2 regions of the Paraflavitalea devenefica genome follow, and region 2 is predicted to be linked to the other one. Evidence: riboswitches for the same ligand, from Rfam matches in the RefSeq annotation. Region 2 holds a riboswitch; the other holds the start of a gene.
The links. A riboswitch is a leader RNA that binds a small molecule or an ion and turns the genes downstream of it on or off. The one in region 2 is predicted to bind cobalamin.

Region 1 (4,377 bases), on a different contig from region 2:
AACCTGGGAAACGAGGCTGAAAATAAATAACCGCCAGACCCTGCAGGCCAGTGTGCTGTATGGCGACCTGTACTATGAAACGCCCGGCGGCCTCACCCTCACTGAATACAACAATAATCCCCGCGGCGCCCGCCCCAATGCCGATGCCTTACAGACAGCCATTTATCAGAAAACATTCCTGGCAGGATTGACGCACACGTACCAGCTAACTGACCGGCTCGATAACAGTTCTGTGGTATATGGCGCTTTTTCGCTGATCAGGAACCCTACCTTCCGCAACTATGAAAAAAGATCAGAGCCCCATTTTGGTGGCCGCACGCTCTTTAACTGGTTGCATGACCTGAATGGCACGCAACTTAAAGTATCGTGGGGAGCCGAAGCGCAACGTGGTTTCTTTAATACCAAAACCTTTCAGAATAAACAGGGCCGTCCCGATACCCTACTGACCGATGATGATATTGATAGCTGGATCTACTCCCTGTTCACACAAGCCAGCCTGCGCTTTCCCGGCGACTGGAATGTAGATGCAGGCATCAGCTTCAACAAATCATCCATTACCATTACCCGTCTTTCTGTGCCCTCTTTCGTTCCCGTAAAAAGGACCTATAGCAATGAATGGGCGCCACGGCTGGCTGTTTCCAAGAAGATCATCCCGGAGTTATTATTATATGCCAGTGTAGCCAAAGGTTTCTCCCCGCCCACCACACAGGAAGTATTGCCTTCCACATCGGTTATCAGTACCGGACTGAATGCAGAACAGGGCGTGAATTATGAAGCCGGTATCAAAAGCAGTTGGCTGCAGCAAAGGCTGTATGTAGAGGTGAATGCTTTTATTTACCGCCTGCAAAATGCCATTGTACTACGGCGCGATAGTAGCAATGCCGATTATTTTGTGAATGCAGGCTCTACCAAACAAAGGGGTATTGAATCGCAGGCTTATTACCAGTTAATCCCGGGCAGGAAAGGTTTTATATCCAATGCACGTTTATGGGTAAGCCATACTTACAGCCATTTCCGCTACAAGGACTTTAAACAGGGCGCTACCGATTTCTCCCGTAAGCAATTGCCCAGTGTGGCGCCCCATACCCTCACTGCCGGACTGGATGTAAGTACCCGGCCGGGATTGTATGCCAACCTCACCTGGTATTACAGCGATCCCATTGCCCTGAATGATGCCAATACAGTAATCGCTTCTTCCTACCAGCTTAGTGGCGGACGCATCGGCTGGCGCACCCGTCTGTGCAAGGGTATCGCTGCCGATATCTTTGCCGGCGCCGACAACCTGTTCGACGTACGCTATAGCCTGGGCAATGATATTAATGCCGCCGCCAACCGGTATTACAATACCGCAGCAGGCGCCAACTATTTTGGCGGCATCAACCTGCAATTTATTACTGCCAGATAACCTGGATATCAACCATTTAAGAGGTAATTCTTTAGAAACTCAGAGGTGACATCTTTCCTCCTGCTTTGCGGGACGAAAGATGCCACCTCTCTCTTTTTTAGCTCATTTCTCCTGTTAAGGTAGTAACATCCTTCGATCAAGGTCCTGCGATTATAGGGTATTCTTTAGGTTTTCCTGAGGTTATCCTGGGGTAATCTTCAGGTAAAAAGCCCAGGAAAACCCTAAGAAAACCCTAGGATGACCCTAAGATGACCCTAGGATGGGAGGTACTTGATAGGTACATGGTAGGTACTTAAAGCCAGGCATCTTACCAGGACAATCCTGCCAGGCATCTCCCAGGAAACTCCCATAAAACCAGGGTAAACCCTTACATTTGCCGCGTAATTGGTTTCCGCTCCCGTTCAAGACGGGACTGGATGAAAAGGGAAACCGGTGTAAATCCGGTGCTATCCCCGTAGCTGTAAGTTTCGCAAAACTGTTCATTCTTCGTACCACTGTCCCATAAGGAGGACGGGAAGGTGTTGAACAGGGAAACAAGTCAGAAGACCTGCCAGTTATCAGCAATAACATCGACGAGCTTTCGGGTGAAAAGCCGGGATGAAACAGTCTTACTGCAGAAGACATTTCATTTCTGTTTGTATTCATTTTTTCCGAAGGCTCATAGTTCATCACACAAACAAACTATGAGCATGACAAGAAGGTTACTCACATTATCGGCCCTGCTGGCAGCCATGTATACGCAGGCACAGGACTCAACAAACGCTAAATCGCTGGACCAGGTAGTCATCACGGCTACCAAATACCCGGTTAAACTCAGTGAAACGGGTAAAGTAGTGACGGTTATTGGCCGTGAGCAAATTGAACGCAGCAGCGGCAAAAGCCTCGCACAGGTTTTAACAGAACAAACCGGCATCATTGTCAATGGCGCCAACAGCAACCCCGGTAAGGACAAATCCATTTTCTTACGGGGCGCTTCCAATGATTATACATTGATCTTACTGGATGGTATTCCTGTCAATGATCCCTCCGGATCGGGCGGTGCATTTGACCTCCGGCTGTTTCCCGTAGAACAAATTGACCACATTGAAATACTGAAAGGCAGCCAGTCTACCCTATATGGTTCAGATGCGGTAGCCGGTGTGATCAATATCATTACAAAGAAAAAAGGCACTAAAGCGATCGGCTTCAATGGCGGCGCTACGTATGGCAGCTTTAACACCTTTACCGGTGATGCAGGTGTGAGCGGCCACACCAAGGTGGTGGATTACAACATCAACTATAGCTATACCAATACAGATGGTATTTCAGAAGCTGTAGACACTACCGGTAAAGCAGCTTTTGATAAAGATGGTTTTACCAGGCAAAGTGTACAGGCTAATCTCGCCTTCCGGGTAAACGATAAGATAAAAATAGCGCCTTACTACAGGTATAGCCACTACAAAGGCGATTTTGATGCAGATGCTTTTACAGATGGTACCAATACGTTCCGTTCTTTGCTGAATAATACAGGCGCCATTGCTACGATAGCCCTGCCCAAAGGCACCATCACGGCCAATTATGGTTATTCCTATTCCAAAAGGAATTATGTTACAGGTTTCGGCTCTTCTTTCTTCCGTGGAAAATTCCATAGCGGCGATGTATACCTTACCCAGGCATTGAACGGCCAGGTAAAAATGCTGGCAGGCGTTAACTACCAAAGCTACCAGTTGCTGGATACTACCCTGGAAAAGAAGAACCCCGAAACATCCATCATCAGCCCTTATCTCTCTTTCTTTATACAAAGCGATAATGGCCTTCACGTAGAAGTGGGCGGAAGGTATAACCGTCATTCAGAATTTGGCAGCCATTTTACTTATAGTTTCAATACTTCCTACCTGATCAACCAGGAGGTGAAAGTCTTTGCCAATATATCAAGCGGCTTCAAAGCGCCCACTGTATTTGAGTTATTCGGCCCCACTTTTTATGGCAGCAATCCTAAACTGAAGCCTGAACAATCAACCAATATTGAAGCAGGCGTACAGTTACAAACATGGCAACATAAACTGCAACTGACAGCTACCGGTTTTTACAGGGATATTAAGGACCTGATCGCGTATGTAGGCAACCAGTCTATTAATATTGACGAACAGAAAGATAAAGGCGCTGAACTGGAGGTAACCGTAACACCGGATGAAAAGTGGAGCATCAAGGCATCTTATACTTATGTAACCGGTAATATTTATCAAACCCGCAGCGGTAAAGATACCAGCTACTATAACCTGCTGCGCAGGCCAAAGAGCACTATAGTGGCCAGCGTTGGTTACCAGGCAACCAAACAACTGTACATCAGTATTGCCGCCCAAAGTCTGGGTAAAAGGACCGACCTGTTCTTTGAATCAGTGCCCCCTTACGGTACTATCCCTGTTAACCTGAAAGCTTATACTTTGCTGAATGCTTATGCAGAATATAAATTACTGGATAATAAGGTAAGGCTGTTTGTGGATGCCAAAAACCTCACCGATGCCAGTTATACAGAAGTGTATGGTTATAATACACCAGGTATTAACATACAGGGAGGATTCAGGATTAATTTATAATTTTAAGTTCCTTTTATAAATTATACTTATGTCATTGTCAACATTTAGCCCGAGGAATGCAGTATTACTGCTCATTATTGTAGTGATAGCCACTTTGCGCCTGTTATCTTTTATTGATATGGGCCCATTGACCTATTTTACACCGCTGGGTGCGATGGCTTTATTTGGCGCTGCTTATTTCAGCGGCCACGTAAAACCTTACCTGTTTCCCCTGCTCACCCTGTTTATCAGTGACCTGATATTGTCTTTCACCCTGTTTGCAGAATTCCGGACCGGTTTGCTGTACAGTGGTTGGTATTGGACTTATCTGGCTTTCGCCCTGATGACAGTGGCCGGCAAGCTGATCCTGAAAAAGGTAACCATTACAAGGATCATCCTGGCAACTATCACTGCGAC
Region 2 (4,377 bases):
TCACTTCTGCTTTCAGGCTGTACCAGTCCCAGCGCAGGGTAGGTTCTGTGCCCCAGGCGTCGAACTGGAAAATGCCTTTGGAGGCAGGGGAGCCGGCAAACGTTTCATAAGGGCCTTCTACTTTCGACAGGTCTTTGCTGGCGGTCATCGCTGCAAAATAGATCGTCTCGAAGATCTCCTTATTCAGTTGCTTCGCCTCTTCGCTTTCAAAAGGCAGGCGCATCAGGATGAAGGCATCGGCCAGACCCTGTACACCCAACCCGATGGGACGATGGCGCAGGTTGGAAGTGCGCGCTTCTTCTACCGGGTAATAATTATTGTCAATGATCTTGTTCAGGTTCTTGGTCACTTCATACGTTACCTCGTACAACTTCTCGTGGTCAAACTGGCCATTGTTCACAAAGCGGGGCAATGCCAGGGAGGCGAGGTTACATACCGCTACTTCATTTTCAGAAGTGAACTCCAGGATCTCTGTACACAGGTTGCTGCTCTTGATCGTGCCCAGGTTCTGCTGGTTCGATTTGCGGTTGGCGCTATCCTTGTACAGCAGGTAGGGGGTGCCGGTCTCGATCTGTGCGTCGAGGATGGCAAACCACAGGTCCTGCGCTTTCACCGTTCTGCGGGCGCGGCCTTCCTGCTCATATTGGTGATACAGTTTTTCAAATTCTTCTCCCCAGCATTCATGCAAGCCCGGTGCTTCATGCGGACAGAACAGGCTCCACTGGCCATCGCTTTCCACGCGCTGCATAAACAGGTCGGGGATCCAGAGGGCATAAAACAGGTCCCTGGCGCGCATCTCTTCTTTACCGTGGTTCTTGCGCAGGTCGAGGAACTCAAACACATCGGCATGCCAGGGTTCCAGGTAAATGGCGAAAGCGCCTTTGCGTTTGCCGCCGCCCTGGTCTACATAGCGGGCCGTATCGTTAAATACGCGCAGCATGGGGATGATGCCATTGCTGGTACCATTGGTGCCGCCGATATAGCTGCCGGTAGCGCGGATGCCGTGGATAGAAAGACCGATACCGCCGGCGCTCTGTGATATCTTGGCCGTTTGTTTCAGCGTATCATAAATGCCGTCAATGCTGTCTTCCTTCATCGTGAGCAGGAAGCAACTGCTCATCTGTGGTTTGGGCGTACCGGCGTTGAACAGGGTAGGCGTGGCATGGGTAAACCAGCGCTCCGTCATCAGGTTATACGTCTTGATGGCGCTGTCAATATCTTCCTTGTGAATACCGATGGCCACCCGCATGTACATGTGCTGGGGACGCTCTACCACTTTACCATCTACTTTCAGCAGGTACGATTTCTCCAGTGTTTTAAAACCGAAATAATCAAAGCTGTAATCGCGGTCGTAAATAATCGTGCTGTCCAGCAGCTCGGCATGTTGCTCAATGATTGCCCATACATCATCGGCAATCAGCGGAGCGAGCTTGCCGGCCTTGCTGTCTTTGCATTCATACAGCAGTTTCATCGTGCCGCTGAAGCTCTTCGTGGTATTTTTATGCAGGTTGCTCACGGCTATGCGGCTGGCCAGCAGGGCATAGTCGGGGTGTTTTACGGTCAGGGAGGCCGCTGTTTCCGCAGCCAGGTTGTCCAGCTCGGTCGTGGTCACCCCATCATACAATCCTTCAATTACTTTCTTGGCTACATCAATGGAGTTTACAAACCGCCTGTCGAGCCCATAGCATAGTTTTTCTATGCGGGCAGTGATCTTGTCAAACTTGACAGATTCTTTTTTGCCGTTTCTTTTTATTACAAACATGGGTCAGTAAGTATTTATGATAAGTGATGAATATTCTATTAAAAATCTTCTTCGAGAGAGAAATTCTGCGCTTCCTTGTTACCCGCAATCACCCCACTCTTCTGGTAATCCCCCACGCGCTTCTCAAAGAAGTTGGTCTTTCCTTCGAGGGAGATCATCTCCATGAAATCGAAGGGGTTGGTGCTGTTAAACATCTTGGGATAGCCCAGTTCACTCAGCCAGCGGTCGGCCACAAACTCAATATACTGCTGCATCAGTTTGGCATTCATACCAATCAGGTCTACCGGCAGGGCTTCGGTGATGAACTCTTTTTCGATCTTCACGGCATCGCCAATAATGGCATATACTTCTTCTTGTGTCATTTGCTGACGAAGCATGCTGTACAGCAGGCAGGCAAACTCGCAATGCAGGCCTTCATCGCGGCTGATCAGTTCATTGCTGAACGTAAGGCCGGGCATCAGGCCTCTTTTCTTCAGCCAGAAAATGGAGCAGAAGCTGCCACTGAAGAAAATACCTTCCACGGCGGCAAAGGCTACCAGTCTTTCTGCGAAAGAACCGTTCTCGATCCAGCGCAGGGCCCATTCTGCTTTCTTCTTCACCGCGGGTACGGTGTCGATGGCATGGAACAGGCGGTGCTTTTCCTGCGGATCTTTAATATAAGTGTCTATGAGCAGGGCATACGTTTCGGAATGGATATTCTCCATCATGATCTGGAAGCCGTAGAAGCAGCGTGCTTCGGGCAATTGTACTTCACTCATGAAGTTCACGGCCAGGTTTTCATTCACAATGCCATCGCTGGCGGCAAAAAAGGCCAGCACGTGTGAAATAAAATGACGTTCCCCGTCGTTTAAGCTGGCCCAGTCTTTCATGTCGCCGCTGAGGTCAATCTCTTCCGCTGTCCAGAAACTGGCTTCATGCTTCTTGTACATCTCCCACACACGGGGGTAGTTAATGGGCAGGATCACAAAGCGGTCTTTGTTTTCCTGCAGTAATATTTCATTTTCGTTGCTCATGGTATTCAAAGTATTTAATTGATATCATCTTTCTCTTCCACATTGCCGACTGCCGATTGCCGGTTATACCGACGACAATTCCCCTCCAACAGAAATATATTCTATGGACGGAACCAGTAATCACCCGTTACAAAAGGGAACGACACGTACCTGGCCACAGCGCTGCCCGGAGGGGTAAGGGGAACAGCGTGGAGCCCGTATAGCAGTGCAATTACCTTTGATGCGAAGGTGTGGCACTCAATTGTATGGCAGGTGTCTGACTTTATCCGCCGGAGGCGGAATTCACAGTTGCGCAACAGTCCATGATTTTCACATGGTTCCCTTTTAAATCCGGTCTAAATGCTTGTTTATGAGCCCTATAGACCGGATACCGGTACAATTTTTTGTAAAAGAGCGAATACAAACTTAGCCTTCCCGGCGGGGCAGGCCAAACTAACTTAGTAACAGGGGGTGGATAATTACTGTGGCGTGTTTCAGGTTTCGTGTTCCGGGTTCTTCAGGTGTAGCAAGCTGATGAATTTCAGGATTGCTGGTTGATGGGTTCGGGATTACTACGTGTAACCATTTGATTAATCTCAAATAGCAGGCTGCTAAGTGATAATAAGGCGCTTTAAAAGCGCGGCAGCAACCCGAAACTCCAAACGCTAAACCCGAAACCGATAGGTGAAAACCCTTAACCCAATGTTAAGAATTGAGATAATGGTCATTTATGGAAATTTTACTCCCGATATCTAAAACAAGGTAGTGGAAAAATACACGAAATTTATAGTGAGGCCCCACTGGGAAACCAAGAGGCCCATATGATCATGAGAAAATCTATGCAGTTTCAATAACCCGGGCCGTCTCTTCCTGAACAAACGGGAATGCTACGATAGCTTATGTATAGTTCGCCGGTCCGGGTTATCTGAAATTGCTCACTGGCCCACTTTTTAACCCTTATATACAACTGCTACAAAGGCTACACTGATTAGTTACTAACCGTACCCGTGAACACCCGACTTTGCTTATAAGTATGGTATTGATGTATTGCATGTTGAACAGGCGAACTGTCTGTGCTGTATCCATGTAAAACGCCCTAACATTAAGAAATCGAACCTATCAATGAAAAAAAGTTTCATCGTGGGGATCATATCCCTGCTCCTTATCCTGTTGATGGTATATGCTGCCATGGCCAAGCTCAATGATTACTACAACTTCCGCTTTGGCCTCAGCGAATCGCCCATCATTGCTCCTTTTGCCGGCCTGCTCGTATGGGCGGTACCTGTTACCGAACTGCTTATTGCCGCTATGTTATCGCTGCCTTTCCTGCGCCTGGCCGGCTTGTATGCCTCCTTTGTGTTGATGTTGCTGTTTACCTTGTACATTATTGTGATGCTTTCTTTTTATAAGGACATTCCCTGTTCCTGCGGGGGCATCCTGGAAGAAATGTCGTGGGGAGCGCATATTGTGTTCAACCTGGGCTTTGTATTGCTGAGCGCCTGGGCCATCATGCTGGAGAAAAAGCGCCGACGACGTTTACCGGCTGTGGAAGCGGTGCCGCTGTCACGTTAAGTGCAGGGTGGCTCACCCGTCGAAGAGCTGTCGAAGCGCTTCTTCAGTCGC

Region 1: linked by a shared signal. The riboswitch ahead of HB364_RS02620 (TonB-dependent receptor plug domain-containing protein) and the one ahead of HB364_RS32545 (ribonucleoside-diphosphate reductase small subunit) in region 2 are both predicted to bind cobalamin.

What each region holds. Positions count from the first base shown of each region.
Region 1 is NZ_JAARML010000001.1:675,099-679,475, forward strand. It holds gene HB364_RS02615 (TonB-dependent receptor) at 1-1,405, shown strand, start outside; cobalamin riboswitch at 1,774-1,974, shown strand; gene HB364_RS02620 (TonB-dependent receptor plug domain-containing protein) at 2,095-3,981, shown strand; gene HB364_RS02625 (DUF6580 family putative transport protein) at 4,010-4,377, shown strand, end outside.
Region 2 is NZ_JAARML010000011.1:52,557-56,933, forward strand. It holds gene HB364_RS32540 (ribonucleoside-diphosphate reductase subunit alpha) at 1-1,762, opposite strand, end outside; gene HB364_RS32545 (ribonucleoside-diphosphate reductase small subunit) at 1,801-2,775, opposite strand; cobalamin riboswitch at 3,007-3,165, opposite strand; gene HB364_RS32550 (MauE/DoxX family redox-associated membrane protein) at 3,877-4,326, shown strand.